2 linked regions of the Arcticibacter tournemirensis genome follow. Each later gene encodes a partner of the first gene's protein in a complex. Links are inferred from orthologs where the notes say so. Each region holds a gene or a part of one and is shown on either strand. Other genes may lie near its edges. The genes, in order: metK and groL.

Region 1 (8,248 bases):
TGATGACAGATGTTTCTTATTTTGGAACGATGATGGTCTATAAAGGACACGCTGACGGTATGGTATCGGGTGCAGTTCATACAACACAGCATACGATACGGCCCGCCCTGCAGTTTGTGAAGACCAAGCCCGGGATTTCTGTTGTATCTTCTGTATTCTTTATGTGCCTGCCTGATCGTGTATCGGTATTCGGCGATTGTGCAGTGAATCCGAATCCTACAGCCGAACAGCTTGCTGAAATTGCAATTTCATCGGCCGAAAGCAGCATCCGTTTTGGCATCGAGCCACGAATTGCTATGCTTTCATATTCTTCGGGAACTTCAGGCGAAGGTGCAGATGTTGATAAAGTTCGCAAAGCTACCGAAATTGTTAAGCAGAAGAGACCTGATCTAAAGGTAGAAGGCCCTATCCAATATGATGCTGCTGTAGATCCGGTTGTTGGTAAACAAAAAATGCCGAATTCAGAAGTAGCGGGACAAGCAAGCGTGCTTATATTCCCTGACCTTAATACAGGTAACAATACCTATAAAGCAGTACAGCGCGAAACAGGCGCACTCGCAATCGGTCCTATGTTACAGGGGTTAAATAAACCCGTGAACGACTTGAGCCGCGGATGTACAGTAGATGATATATTCAACACGGTTATCATCACGGCTATTCAAAGCCAGAATAATTAACAGAAAACAAATTAGAAACCGGCAAGGGACGGCAGCCTCCCTTGTACGGTTTTGTTATTTACACAGGATAAAGAAATATTATTTGCATGAATATTTTTGTAGTAAACTGCGGGAGCAGTTCGATTAAGTACCAGTTGTTTAAATGGCCTTCCGAGTCGCCAATATGCAGCGGGTTGGTGGAGCGTATCGGTCTTGAAATTTCAGCGATCACGCACAAGGTCTATATAAATGGCGAAGAAAAGGTGATAAAGCGTACCCTTGAATTGCCCGATCACGAGGCCGGTATGCAGGAAGTAGGGCACTTGCTCACAGAACCAGAAATCGGCGTTATTCAGGACCCCTCAGAGATCGAAGCTGTAGGGCATCGGATCGTTCACGGTGGCGAGAGTTTTTCTACCACCACTATCGTTACCCCTGAAGTAAAGGAAGAGATAAAGAAACTCGCTGCATTAGCTCCCTTGCATAATCCCGCTCATTACGTTGGTATAACGGTGGCCCAGAAGATTTTTACCAGCGCTACCCAAATCGTGGTGTTTGATACTGCATTTCATCAAACAATGCCTGCAAAAGCCTACAGATACGCTATTCCGGGTAAATTTTATACCGACCATGGAGTACGTGTATATGGTTTCCACGGAACAAGTCATAAATATGTAACAGCTCAGGCGCTTTCCTACCTCAAAAAGCCGGATGCAAAGATTATTACGATCCATCTCGGTAATGGCTGTAGTATGGCTGCTGTAAACGCCGGACAATGTATAGATACCAGCATGGGGCTTGGTCCGCTTGATGGTTTAATTATGGGCACAAGGTGCGGTAATATTGATGCATCTGTAGTTTTTTACCTGGTATCCCAGCTGGGCTACGATATCGAACAGGTGGATGCTCTCTTTAACAAGCGGAGCGGTATGCTGGGACTTACTGGCTACAGCGATATGCGTGATATTCTTAAAGCAATAGAAGAGGGTGATGAAAATGCGCGTCTGGCATATGATATGTATGCTTATCGCATTAAGAAGTATATCGGCGCCTATGCATCTGCGTTGAATGGTTTGGATGCTATTATCTTTACCGCCGGTGTAGGTGAGAATGATAAGAACCTAAGGGAAGTTGTTTGCAGTAACATGGACTTCCTGGGCATTGAAATCGATAAGGATAAGAACCGCGAACGTTCCGGTGAGCTCAGGGAAGTAAATACTCCTGGCTCTAGGGTGAAGGTTATGGTTATTCCAACTAACGAAGAACTTGAAATAGCTAAAGAATGCTTTGAGCTATTAGAATCAAAATAGAACATCCCGGGCGTTAAGAGCACGGACGCAGATAACCCTGTTTGTGTTTCTTAACGCCTTTTATTTTTACCTGCTTCCCTGTCGCCATTTAATTTCTTGCATCGGCAGGTAAAACCTTCTCATTTGTTTATTTACCCTTTATTTCACCGGTTTTATTAATTTAGGCTGATGAATAAACCAAGGACAGTTTTTCTGCACGCCATAATATGGCTTTCTATCCTCCTTCTGTTTGTAGGTATCGGCAGCAGGGGAGGGAAGCTGGAAGAAGCTGTTGTTATTTTTGTATACTTTGGCTTATTAAATATAGCCATTTTCTATATCAACTATCTCTACATCTTACCTAAATATCTAAACAGCCGAAGGTATCTCGGATGCGCATTAAGTATTATATTCCTCATACTATTCTCGGGCCTTATTAAATATACTTTAGCAAGCTTTTTTAGTAGCGTTGTTTTAAAGCGCGGGCCCCAACATCAAATTGTGATCACTTTTTGGGAGTATTACCTGGGAACGGTTTTTACAGGAACGTTTTTTGTATTCCTCAGTACTGCCGCGAAATTTGCAGTAGACTGGTTTGTAAATGAGAAGGTGCGTAAGAATCTGGAGAATGAAAAGCTCATCGCCGAACTGGCGTTTCTGAAATCACAAATCAACCCCCATTTTTTGTTTAATTCTCTGAATAACATTTATTCGCTTGCCTACCAGCATTCGGAGAAAACTCCGGAAGCCATCCTTAAATTATCTGAAATTATGCGATATATGCTTCAGGAGAGCAACGAAGTAAAGGTGGAGTTGTCAAAGGAAATAAGATACCTTGAAAACTATATAGAATTGCAAAAGTTACGCTTCAAGGCCGATTCTTATGTAAGTATGGATATAAAGGGCGACGATATGCAGCAAAGCATAGCTCCGCTGATCTTAATCGCCTTCGTAGAGAATGCTTTTAAGCATGGCGTCGCTTCTGATCCCGAAAATCCTATTGCAATTACTATTGATGTAATGAAAGGAAGATTGTTCTTTAGTGTGAAAAATAAAAAGAGCGCTCAGAACAAAGACGAGGCTAGTGGAATCGGTCTTAACAATGTGAAACGAAGGCTCGATTTACTTTTTCCCGGAAAATATGAGTTGGAAATTAATGAAGGTAGAGAAATATATCATTGTACACTAGTTTTGGACTTATAATATGATACGCTGTCTTGTTGTTGACGATGAGCCTTTAGCACTCGATATTCTGACGGATTATATTGCTAAAGTGCCTTTCTTAGAGCTGGTGAAAGCTACTACGAGTGCTTTTGAGGCATTGTCGATAGTTCAGAATGACTTGATCGATCTTGTTTTTCTTGATGTGCAAATGCCGGAGCTAACAGGCATCCAGTTTTTGAAGATCATTAACGGGAAATGCAATGTAATTCTCACCACCGCCTATTCTCAATATGCATTAGATGGCTATGAGCTTGATGTATCAGATTACCTCTTAAAACCTATCGCCTTTGATCGCTTCTATAAGGCTGTTTTAAAAGTCCAGAACCAGCAAAGTCAGAGTACTCCTGCAGTGACGATAGAGCGGCCTGTGGCAGCATCGGCACCCGATTTTATCTTTGTTAAGACTGAGCATCGTATCCAGAAGATCTATATTAATGATATCCTGTACATAGAAGGACTGAAGGACTATGTTTCTATTTTCACCGCCGTCGAAAGAATAATAACATTACAGCACATGAAAAAGCTGGAGGAAGTATTGCCTAACCAGCGGTTTGCCCGTGTGCACAAATCCTTTATTGTTTCGATTGATAAGATTGAAAGTATAGAAAGAGGACGAATACAAATAGGAGATAAAGTTATTCCCATTGGAGATACCTACCGCGATAACTTCTTTAAGAAAATAGAAGACAGGAACATTTAGCAATTGACAGGGGACAATTGACAATGATTGATAATGATCATTGTGGTCGAGATTCAACAATTGGGGTTAATCGGCGATTGCCTCTTTAATCGCTCTTTCAGCTTCGTTTATCACATCTTCAGGCGTTTTTCCAGCCGGTTCGATCGGTTGAAGTACTGTCCAGTTCATCTTCTCACCAAAGCTCAAAGGAAAAACGCCAAATCGTGTTAGTTTCCATGAACCTTTAATAGCTACCGGCACCACCAGGGCATCGGGAACTTTCTTTAACAAAGTTATTACCCCACCCGCCGCAAACGGCTTCATCTTCCCGTCTTTTGAGCGGGTACCTTCCGGAAATATCGCTGCCGACCAGTTATTCTCACGCATACGTTTTGCCAGTTTCAGGATCTCAGCTATTGATTGCTTAGGGTCGCTGCGGTCAATATTGGCAGCGCCGCCATGTTTTAGGTTAAAGGATACACTTGGAATTCCACGCGTTAGCTCAATTTTCGATATAAATTTCGGATGGTGAGCCCGCAAATGCCAGATCATCGGCGAAATATCGTACATGCTCTGGTGATTGGCTATAAAAATAATGGACCGGCCGGCAGGGAGTCCCACCTTATTCGAGAACCTCATCCGTGAACCCATAAGGTAATAGGTAGTAACCAGAAAGAAATTCAGAATATCTACCGACCTTTTATGGGCACTGTATCCTCCCAGTTTCAAACTCAGCCATTGGATGGGATGAAAGATAACCAGAAAAAGTCCAAAGGCGAGATAATGAAGCGGAGAAAAAATATAACCAAATAACTTGTTCATTGATTGTTAGTGAAATCCGGCATCCTTTACAAGACAGTTTCTTTTAAGCATACCGGGCCGCCAAATTACAAATTTTATCAGTATGGATAAAGCCGCGGCCGATGATGTTTTATAGCTTTCCCTCTATGACAAGCAGTTTTACCCTTAAGATGGCTGCAACGCTTATGGAGTCAGTGATCTTCCCTGAAATGACCATCTGGAAGGCTTCTTCCAGAGACATCTTCGTTATTTGAAGCTGTTCCGTTTCTTCTGGCTCTGACTCAAACTGTTCAAGGTTGCGAGCGAGATAAATAATTCCGAACTCGTCGCTCACAGAATTAGAAAGATGCATTTGCTGAATCTCTGTCCAGTTTTTAGCAACAAGTCCAGTCTCTTCCAGTAATTCCCTTTTAGCAGATTCGAGCGGATCAATACCCAGGGGACCACCACCCTCCGGGATTTCCCAGCTGTATTGGTTTATTGGGAAGCGGTACTGTCCCACGAGCCATATGTTTAGCTGATCATCGAGCGCGACTATCCCAATAGCATAATTCTTAAAGTGAACCTTTCCATAGATGCCCTGCCCTCCTGATGGGTTGATTACATCGAATTCTGTTACTTTTATCCAGGGATTCTCATAGACTTCCCTGTTTGACAATGTTTTCCAGGGATTAACTTCTTCATTCAGCATAATTTCAAATCGGAATAATTTTTACCTGTAATGCATGAAGCGTCACAGGCAGAATAAAAAAAAGCCTTCTGCTTATGATGCGGAAGGCTTGTATGCTCTGTTACTGATATTAAATTCCAAAGGCTGCTTTCACCTTGTTTACATAATCAAGTTTTTCCCATGTAAACAACTCAACTTCGATCTGCTTCTTTTCACCTCCTGCTCCCACAAATTCTTTAGTAACTACTTCCGGATCGCGGCCCATATGTCCGTATGCTGCAGTTTCAGAATAGATAGGGTTGCGTAGTTTCAAGCGTGTTTCTATCCCGTATGGGGTCATGTCGAAGATTTCGGTGATCTTGCTGGCAATTTCACCGTCAGAAAGACTAACTTTAGAAGTGCCGTAGGTGTTTACGTAAATTCCCATTGGGTCTTTTACCCCAATGGCATACGACACCTGCACGAGTATCTCACTGCATATTCCTGCTGCAACAAGGTTCTTAGCAATGTGACGTGTTGCGTAAGCCGCCGAGCGATCTACTTTAGAAGGATCTTTACCTGAGAACGCACCCCCGCCATGAGCTCCTTTACCTCCGTAAGTATCAACGATAATTTTCCTTCCTGTAAGTCCGGTATCTCCATGGGGGCCTCCGATTACGAACTTCCCGGTAGGGTTAATGTGATACTTGATGCTATCGGTAAACAAGCTCTGCAGTTCAGGAGAAATGCTGGCTTTTACCCTCGGAATTAAAATCTGAATAATGTCCTCGCGGATTTTATCCTGCATTTCTTCTTCAGAAGCAAAATCATCATGTTGAGTCGATACCACGATGGCATCTATCCGTATAGGCTGATGGTCGTCGCTGTACTCGATGGTAACCTGCGATTTTGCGTCCGGGCGCAGGTATGGGATCTCCTTGTTTTCGCGCCTGAGTGCAGCCAATTCTATAAGTATTTTATGCGCAAGGTCTAAAGCAAGGGGCATGTAATTGCTTGTTTCGTCTGTTGCATAGCCAAACATCATTCCCTGATCGCCAGCACCTTGTTCCTGTTTTTCCTTGCGGTCAACTCCCTGGTTGATATCAGAAGATTGTTCGTGGATGGCCGAAAGGATACCGCAGGAGTTTGCTTCAAACATATACTCCGATTTCGTATAGCCGATCTTGCGTATTACATCTCTGGTGATCTTTTGTACATCGAGATACGTATTTGATTTTACTTCACCCGCCAGAACAACCTGTCCGGTAGTTACAAGCGTCTCGCATGCCACCTTCGAATCAGGGTCCCATGCGAGGAAATTATCAATTAAAGCATCGGAAATCTGATCTGCGACCTTGTCAGGATGTCCTTCAGAAACCGATTCTGATGTGAATAAATATGGCATAAAAAAGATTTTTGAGTTTATGCAAAAGAGGAGAGACCGGCACTTGCAGCAGATGTAAAAAATGAGCATGTATTAGCCTTTTTTTTACGTGGTTGCAATCTTGTTCCCTTTTAATATGAACACAGCAAATCAGTCCACTTTGCAGCACGAAGGTACAAGATTTTTTATATTTTAAGAAATGAGTATAAGGCCCGCTGAGCATCCGGAAAGAAAATTCAACAGACAAACAATTCCTTATTATAACGTCGTAGCATGCCACCAGTAACAACAAGCTGCTCAATACATAGAAGTGCCGTAAAAGAAGGAACGCTGGTCGTTTGTTAATGTTGAAATCGGGACTATAAATGAAGGATATACGTATGATACAAAAGAGAAGAAGAAGTAGGTACAAACCCATATGAATGCCATACCAGTGCCTAACCAGTCCCTGATCTCGTCAGCATCATGTCAGCATCTCCTCAGCATCATGTCAGACTAAAGTCTGACGAGAGTCTGACATGATACTGACAAGAGTCTAATGAGATGCTGACGAGATCAGGGACTGGTCAGGGACTGGTCAGGAACTTTTAAGAGATTGGAGTGATAAGTGTGCCAAAATGGGGGCATTTTTCCTGGTCAGCTTTCTTAGCCGCTAATCGTAGATGAGAGGAATTAAGAGGGCAGAGGAGGTACCTATGAAAGCTGCTCTGATGCATTAAAGGCTGCTTCTTAGGTATTATTTGAATAGCATTTAATTAAAGGCTATTTTTAGCACCGATTTTGAAAAAGCTGGCTCATTGAAAAAAAGTATTTTATTTATAATAAACCCTATATCAGGAGGGAAGGATAAAAAGCATTTTCCCTCAGTCGCAGAAAGATATCTCGACAAAGATAAATTTACGCCGCGATTTGTTTTCACCGCCCGTTCTGGCCATGCATATGAGCTTGCCTTAAAAGCAGTGGAAGAAGGTACCGATTTTATTATTGCAGTAGGTGGCGATGGTACTGTTAACGAGATCGCATCGGCTGTTCAGGGTAGCCGTTCTGCGATGGGCATTATTCCATGTGGGTCTGGAAATGGCCTTGCGTTATCTCTCAATATCCCGTTAAACCACCGGAAAGCAATCGAGAGGGTCAATCTATTGAGGGCAAGTCCCATCGACACAGGTATATTAAATGGATCATATTTCTTTAATATGGCAGGGATAGGTTTTGATGCCCATATCAGTCATAAATTCTCGAATATGACATCGAGAGGTTTTCTTGGATATGTTAAGACTGCTTTTTCTGAGATAGTGAAGTACAAATCTGGCTCCTACAGGATAGAAGTAGACGGCAAGAATTACGACAGGACAGCATTTATGATTAGTATAGCCAACTCGCCGCAATATGGCAATAATGCATTTATATCGCCCACTGCCTTGTTAAATGACGGAATATTAGATGTTTGCATAGTCAAGCCTTTCCCCCTTGCTCTTTTTCCAGCGGTAGTTTTAAGGATGTTTACAAAAACATCTCAATATTCGAAGTACCTCGAAATAATAAAAGGCAGAAATATACGTATTG
Region 2 (8,171 bases), 180 kb from region 1 along the record:
GAGAATTAATTAAAAAGTTAAATTTGAGACCAATAATCTTATTTGATGGGTATAAACCGTTAAATACAACAGTTAAGTTACTTCATAAAAACAATTATAAGCATCAATGAAAATCCAACTAAAAACCCCGTGGCTGTACGCAGCTTGTTTACTTGCTTTAGGAGCATGCAATAATCCATCAAAACAACAAAAAACTAGTAATATGACCGACTCACAAGCTGCTGCAATCCCATCAAAGGAAGCATTTCAGAAAACGATTGACGGTAAAAAGACCGATCTGTTTATATTGAAAAATAATAGTAATGCAAAAGTTGCCATAACAAATTATGGAGGACGTGTAGTTAGTTTATTGGTTCCCGATAAGAATGGAAAGGTTATCGACATTGTCAATGGGTTCGATAATGTTGACGACTATACAAAAGGAGGTGATACTTATTTCGGCGCATTGATTGGAAGGTATGGCAACCGTATTGCAAAGGGTAAGTTCAGTCTGGATGGGAAAGAATACACGCTCGCAACTAATAATGCACCAAATGCACTTCACGGCGGTCCAAAAGGTTTTTCAAGGGTAGTATGGGATGCGAAGCAACTCTCTGATAACCAGCTTGAGCTGACCTACAACGCTAAGGACGGCGAAGAGGGCTATCCCGGAAACCTTCACGTTAAGGTTACGTACACCTTGACCGGAAGCAATGACCTGGAGATTGACTATGAAGCGACAACTGACAAGAAAACAGTTCTCAATCTTACTAATCACTCATTCTTCAATCTTAACGGTGAAGGAAGCGGTACCATTAACAATCACTTAATGCAGATTTTCGCTGACCGTTATACTCCGGTAGATTCAACGTTGATCCCTACTGGTAAACTTGAGTCAGTTGAGGGAACACCGTTTGATTTCAGGAATCCTACAGCCATTGGTGCCAGGGTTGATCAGGAGAACACACAGCTGAAATACGGTAAAGGATATGACCATAATTTCGTAATAGCTGACAAGAAATCTTCTGTATTGAAGAGGGCAGCTACTGTTGTTGGCGACAAATCAGGTATCGTTATGGACGTTCTGACAAAGGAACCTGGCATTCAGTTCTATGGCGGAAACTTCCTTGACGGTTCTCATACGCTGAAGAATAGCACGAAGGATGAACACAGGACTGCTTTCTGTCTTGAAACCCAGCACTTTCCTGATTCTCCAAATCAGCCGTCATTCCCCTCTACTGTTTTAAATCCGGGAGAGACCTACAAAACTACTACTGTTTACAAATTTTCTGCAAAATAATCCGGAAGCCCCGGTTTTCAAAGACCGGGGCTTTTCTTTTTCTATCACCTGCCCTTCTGCTTTCGTTTTTTATTAGCCTCATATCATTAATACAGTGACTCAATTCTCATATCTAAAGACTCAGGTTTCAGCTAAAAGTCTCATATTCTTTTTTTTAATCGTTATCTTTTCTTTGAATATAAAGGCACAGCAGCTGGTACTTCCTGGCGACAATCCCGATCCTTCAGTTGTTAAGATAGGTGATACATACTGGGCAAGTGCTACTACTTCAAACTGGCTTCCCGCATATCCCCTGTTAAAATCAAAGGATCTTGTTAACTGGAAGATGGAAGGAAGTATTTTTAATAAACTGCCTGAGTGGGCCGACTATTATTTCTGGGCTCCGGAAGTTACCTATGATAAGGGTAGGGTATATGTGTATTATACAGCTCACAAGAAAAATGGCAACTTGTGTGTCGCCGTGGCGAGTGCCGATAAACCTGAGGGACCGTATCGGGATCACGGGCCTTTGATCTGCCAGGAAGTTGGTTCTATCGACGCCTTTCCCATGCGTGATGAAAATGGCAAGCTGCACATCATCTGGAAAGAGGATGGAAATAGTGTTGGTAAACCTACTCCAATCTGGATCAGTGAAATGAATGAAGAGCGCACCGCGCTCATCAGTGAAAAAAAGGAATTATTCAGAAATGAACAGCCATGGGAGGCAAACCTGGTAGAGGGCGTTTCAATGATTAAACACGGCGATTATTTTTATGCATTTTATGCTGCTGCCGGCTGCTGCGGACCGGGCTGTACCTACGTAAGTGGTGTTGCCAGATCAAAGAGCCTTTTTGGGCCATGGGAGAAGTACGATAAAAATCCTCTTTTGGTTAGTACAGAAAAATGGAAATGTCCCGGACATGGAACCCCTGTTGAGATGGGTGGAAAGTTTTATTTCTTATATCATGCCTACGATGCTAAAAGCGGGGCCTTTGCCGGACGACAGGGACTGCTTCAGGAATTTGTTTTTACTTCCGACGGCTGGATTCAATTTATGGATACCGCTTCAGATAAGTCAGCAATAGTGCCTTTAAGTATATCTGACGAGTTCAAAGGAAGAAGCCTCTCAGAACTATGGCAATGGAGCGTATTTCAGAACCTGGACTATAAGCTAACGAAAGGTAACCTGGAATTATCTGCCTTGCCGGTCGTCTCCGGATCTTACATCGGGCAGAAGACATACACCGCCGACTATACAGCAGATGCGGTCGTTTCTGTTGCAAGATCGACTGCAGAATCAGGGATCGCTGCAATCGGCGATGACAATAATATCGTGACCATGTCAGTGGCTGGCGACACGCTACGCGTGTCTGTAATCAAAAGAGGTAATGCAGCATTCATGATGGAAAAGACTGTAAAAACAAAGGATAAATTACACCTTCGCATGCAGGTAAAGAATGGTAAAGATATTACGTTCCTTTACAGTACTACGGGAAAAGACTTTAAAGTGTTCAATGACGAGAGCATAGATGCAACTTTTCTGCCACCATGGGACAGAGCAATCCGTGCAGGTTTGACTTCGAAGGGTGACGCATATAAAACAGCGGTATTTGAAAGCTTCTCGCTTAAGAGCATTGGAGAGTAAGGTTTTACGTTTTCGAGAGTTCAGCTTGTTTGATCAGTTTAGCAACAAATAAGCCTGTAAGTAATCGCTAGCTTTTAACACGCCAATAGCCAACAGCCAATAGTAGCTAACAGCCGAAGGCTGTTAGCTTACATCCCGGGCAGCTTAATTCCGGCGTTCTTAAGATCGCTGATCAACTTCTCTTGGAAGTTAAGTTTTGCATCAATAAAACCATGGGCGTTCACCCAAACGTTAACCATCATCTTATATCCATCAGGCTCAAGAGCAGAAACCCCTATACGCGGTTCAGGAATTTTTAAAATGTTCTCAGAACTTTTTGCTGATTCTTCAAGAATGGCTTTTACGGCCTGCATGTCAAACCCATAGTTAAATTTAAGTTCAATATCCATTCGCCTGTTACCCTGACGGCTTACATTAATGATAATTTCATTTGATAGCTTACTATTGGGAATGATAACCGTTTTGTTCTCGAACGTAGTGACAACGGTATAAAATATCTGTATGGAAGATACTATTCCTTCCTGTCCCTGAGCAATGATGTTATCCCCTGCTTTAAAGGGCTTCAGGACGAGTATCAGCACACCGCTTGCGAAGTTTTGAAGAGTGCCTGACAAGGCTAAGCCGGCCGCCACACTAAATGCTCCAATAACAGTGGTGAGTATGGTCAGCTGTATTCCAAGCGTCTGCATTACGATCAGAAGCAGCATAACCTGCAACGAAATAATGATCAGACTCTGGATAAAAGGCTGCAAAGAGGTGTCGAATTTTCTCTTTTCCATACTCCGTGCTAGTCCCTTTTTTACCAGCCTGATGACCCACAAGCCTACTAAAAGGATGATAATTGCCAGGATTAGTCCCGGTCCGTTACGAAGGATCCAATCATATGCTTTGTCGTAAAATTTTTCCAGTTCCATGAGCTCAAACTTAAATAAATTGTTGCGAAATTATCTGCCGAAGTACAATGCAATAAAAAACCCCGAAGCTAAAAACTCCGGGGCTTTAATTTATGTCCCTAAAAGGGCATTTGCGAATCTTACATCATTCCGCCCATGCCGCCGCCGCCCATTGGAGGCATACCAGCACCAGCTTTCTCATCTTCAGGATCGTCAGCAAGTACACATTCTGTAGTTAACAACATGGCTGCGATAGAAGCAGCGTTCTCTAAGGCAACACGACCTACTTTAGTAGGATCGATTACACCAGCGCCAATTAAGTTTTCATAAGCATCGGTGCGTGCATTGTATCCGAAGTCAGCTGTTCCTTCTTTTACCTTCTGAACTACGATAGAACCTTCGATTCCTGCATTTTCGCAGATCTGACGTAGAGGCTCTTCAATAGCACGACGGATGATCTGAATACCGGTGTTTTCGTCTTCGTTTGATCCTTTAAGATCAGCTAAAGCTTCAACAGCACGGATGAAAGCAACACCTCCACCAGCAACAATACCTTCTTCAACAGCGGCGCGTGTAGCATGTAACGCATCATCAACGCGGTCTTTCTTTTCCTTCATCTCAACTTCAGTAGCAGCACCTACGTAAAGAACAGCCACGCCACCTGCTAATTTAGCAAGACGTTCCTGTAGTTTTTCGCGATCGTAATCTGAAGTAGTAGTTTCAATCTGAGATTTGATCTGATTAACGCGGGCCTTGATATCTTCACCCTGGCCAGCTCCGTTGATAACTGTAGTATTATCTTTATCAACTACAACTTTCTCAGCCTGTCCAAGATATGAAAGGTCAGCATTTTCAAGCTTATAGCCTCTTTCTTCAGAGATAACAGTACCACCTGTCAGGATAGCGATGTCTTCAAGCATAGCTTTACGACGGTCGCCAAAGCCAGGAGCCTTAACAGCAACAACCTTCAGTGAACCGCGAATTTTGTTAACAACTAAAGTTGCTAAAGCTTCGCCGTCAAGATCTTCAGAGATAATTAAAAGAGGTTTGCCGGTCTGAACTTGTTTTTCAAGTACAGGAAGCAATTCTTTCATGCTGCTGATTTTTTTGTCGTAGATCAGGATGTACGGATTCTCTAATTCCGCTTCCATTTTATCAGCATTGGTTACGAAGTAAGGAGAAAGATAACCGCGGTCAAACTGCATACCTTCTACAGTTTTAACTTCAGTTTCTGTGCCTTTTGCTTCTTCAACAGTAATTACACCGTCTTTACCAACTTTACCCATAGCTTCAGCTATTAACGCACCAATAACTTCGTCGTTGTTAGCTGAGATTGAAGCTACCTGTTTGATTTTGTTGTTATCTTCACCAACTGCTTGCGACTGGTTTTTCAGGTCGGCAACAACAGCTGCCACAGCCTTGTCAATACCACGCTTCAAATCCATAGGATTTGCACCGGCAGCTACGTTTTTAATACCAGCAGTTACAATAGCCTGAGCCAAAACAGTTGCAGTTGTAGTTCCATCACCTGCAATATCAGCAGTTTTAGAAGCTACTTCCTTCACCATCTGTGCGCCCATGTTTTCAAGGCTATCCTTCAAATCAATTTCCTTCGCTACAGTTACACCATCTTTGGTGATAATAGGCGATCCGAATTTTTTGTCAATGATCACATTACGACCTTTAGGGCCTAAAGTAACCTTAACTGCATTTGCTAAAGTATCTACCCCTTTTTTCAGGGCGTCACGTGCTTCAACGTTGTATTTAACTTGTTTTGCCATTTTTGTTGTTTTTAGTTGTGAGAGATTAGATATTAGATTTGAGTCTGTTTATCCTAAATGTCTTATCTAAGCCTCGACTTTTAATAGTTTCTTTTTAACATTCGATCTGGATTATGAGGGATTCTACTCTCTCATTCCTCAAATCTCATATTTCTTTTTACAATACTGCGTAGATATCAGATTCACGCATAATTAAATACTCCTTACCTTCATAGGTAATTTCTGTACCGGCATATTTGCCATATAAAACCTCGTCACCTACTTTAACAGTTAACGGCTCATCTTTTTTGCCATCTCCAACGGCAACTACAGTTCCTCTTTGAGGTTTTTCTTTAGCTGTGTCAGGGATATAGATACCTGATGCTGTTTTTTCTTCTGCAGGAGCAGCTTCAACTACTACTCTATCTGCGATAGGTTTGATATTTAATGCCATAGTAATTATGAATATTAGTTTGTTTCTCTTATCGTCAGATTTTATGCCAAAGGATACGCAACGTATCTTAATGTGTCTTATTTGTCAAAATTTCATCTGTTATATATTTCTGTTTAAATTGATTTAACCTTCCAGTGTCAAGCTGTCATGGAGTGGCAGTGTTGTGAGGCTAGGTAGGGGTATATAAAAAAAGCTGCCCCATTCGAGGACAGCTTTTCTTTATTCTTTTTTTCTGAATTTACTTCTTGCTGGTATCTTTTAACCCCGGCAAAGTGGTAGGAGCAATAGGAGCAGCCGGAGCCCCTTTGTTAATCTGCTTTTGAATTTCTTCTGCTTCAGAATTTCTTTCACCACCTTTTGGAATGACAACATTGATCAGCAGTACAATCACCATCAGGCTGATGATAAGGGTCCACGTGCCTTTTTCAAGGAAATCGCCTGTTCTCTGAACACCCATAATATTGTTGGAGCCTGCGAAGCCTGAAGTAAGGCCTCCTCCTTTTGGTTCCTGGATAAGTATAAGAAATGCTAATAATACACAAATGACAATTCCCAGGATGATAAGCACGTAAAACATAATATCTTATTTATTAACTGATTTTCTTTTCTAATTCTTCAATTTGACCGGCAAAGTAAAGCTTTTTATCCGGGAATTTCAAACTTAATTTCTTGTAAATTTCTATCGCTTTATGATAGAGCATCTGGTCTGTATAAATTTTAGCCAGGGTTTCTGATACAAGCTCGAAATTATCCTCGGCGCTTTTGCGGGCCTTGTTCTCTGTATCAAGTTTATTAGCGACAGGCGGCCTTATCTGAGGCTCCTCTTGTATAAACTTTTCTATTATTTTATCTTCTTTCTTTTTAAGCTCAAACTCTATGGTCGTGGCTGCTGCAGCGGCCTCAAAGGTATTCAGCTCGGGTTGAATATGAAATATATTCTCGATAATCTGCTGATTCAGTTCTCCTGCAGGTGTTCTTTTAAGGTGGTGTGGATTTCTTACGAAAGGCTGATATGTTGCTGCGTGCTCCTTCCGTGTTTTATGAAGCCACCATAAGAACGTGTACGGCATTGTGTCATCGTCATATTTGGCTATATCTGAGTCATGTCCAATGCCTGGAGTTATCACTTCCCCGCTCACCGCTTTCCCTAATTCCGCTCCCTGAAGCGGATCTATAGGAGAACGGTCAAAAATAAAGTAATCCGAAGCTGCAATGCTTTCCAGGGCTATGGCGTTATTGCCTTCAATAACTTCTGTGGCCTCCTGCGGCTTCGCTTCTTCCTCTACCTCTTCAGAAATTTCAGTTACTTCTTCTATCAGATGTTCAACAACAGGGACCACCGTTTCTATAGCAATACCTTCAACCGGAGTTACATAAAGTATTTCACTATCATGAGGAATCTGGCTGTCTTCGGCGCCTTCAATAATAACTCCAGTCGTTTCCTCCTCCGTTACTGCGGGTTCTGGAACAGACGCTTCCTGCATGAACGCTGAAGGACTGCTGCTTTCATCCAGACCAGATGAAACAGGATTATTATAGAATGACTCAGGATTATAAATAAAGCGATGTAAAACGTCCCGCCTCGGAGCATAAGCAGCAGCCTTTTGAAGATAAAAATCGTAATCTGGGGAGTCGGCATGCTTCAGGGCTGACAGATAAGCAAAATGTAAAGGCTGACAATAAGGGAATTTTAATACCAGGTATTTTAAAGCAGCAATATCAGCATCGTTCAGATCGTTCTGAGGCAAAAGGAATTTTAGAAATTCGCCGTCCCCTGTTACATTTAGTTCTCCCACTGTGCTATATATTAAAACTTAAATATTCTCTTATAATCATCCTTCAATGTCTTACCTCACCGAGCTACCAGTTTGCAAACGCCCGGTTAAAGATGTCCTCTGTTAATTGGCGATTGATATTTGCTATTGCTGTACCTTCCTGCGACTGTATGTTACTACCCTGGAGCTGCTCGTATCTTGTGAACTGTTGCTCGAAACTAAGCTCGTTATCCAGAGTATTTATAAATTTTACACTTACCGTAATGGTTAGCCTCATTGCTTCAGCACGCTCATTTCCTGTAATTGCTGCCGGTTTAATGCTATAATCTGTGATACGGCCTTCAAAAATACCATCGCCATTTTCTCTCACAATGCTTAGGCGCGAC

Evidence for each region.
Region 2: the proteins of metK (region 1) and groL are in contact, whole or in part, in a cryo-EM structure (PDB 8P4O), measured with the Escherichia coli proteins. The link is inferred for Arcticibacter tournemirensis from one-to-one orthologs.

Annotation. Positions count from the first base shown.
Region 1 is NZ_VFPL01000001.1:683,480-691,727, forward strand. Bases 4,577-7,538 are described here. They hold metK (methionine adenosyltransferase), read right to left. Parts: upstream 6,704-7,538; coding sequence 5,450-6,703; downstream 4,577-5,449. Other genes in these bases: BDE36_RS02950 (lysophospholipid acyltransferase family protein), read right to left, coding at 4,577-4,670; BDE36_RS02955 (NUDIX domain-containing protein), read right to left, coding at 4,780-5,340; BDE36_RS02965 (diacylglycerol/lipid kinase family protein), read left to right, coding at 7,480-7,538. In the rest of the region: pta (phosphate acetyltransferase), read left to right, coding at 1-677; BDE36_RS02935 (acetate/propionate family kinase), read left to right, coding at 764-1,966; BDE36_RS02940 (sensor histidine kinase), read left to right, coding at 2,135-3,148; BDE36_RS02945 (LytR/AlgR family response regulator transcription factor), read left to right, coding at 3,150-3,869; more of BDE36_RS02950, read right to left, coding at 3,936-4,576; more of BDE36_RS02965, read left to right, coding at 7,539-8,248. UniProt on the Escherichia coli protein: Catalyzes the formation of S-adenosylmethionine (AdoMet) from methionine and ATP.
Region 2 is NZ_VFPL01000001.1:861,644-869,814, forward strand. Bases 3,258-6,142 are described here. They hold groL (chaperonin GroEL), read right to left. Parts: upstream 5,578-6,142; coding sequence 3,937-5,577; downstream 3,258-3,936. Other genes in these bases: BDE36_RS03675 (mechanosensitive ion channel family protein), read right to left, coding at 3,258-3,817; BDE36_RS03685 (co-chaperone GroES), read right to left, coding at 5,735-6,010. Outside these bases: BDE36_RS03665 (aldose epimerase family protein), read left to right, coding at 203-1,279; BDE36_RS03670 (family 43 glycosylhydrolase), read left to right, coding at 1,452-2,903; more of BDE36_RS03675, read right to left, coding at 3,032-3,257; preprotein translocase subunit SecG, read right to left, coding at 6,249-6,587; BDE36_RS03695 (hypothetical protein), read right to left, coding at 6,601-7,806; BDE36_RS03700 (LptE family protein), read right to left, coding at 7,871-8,171.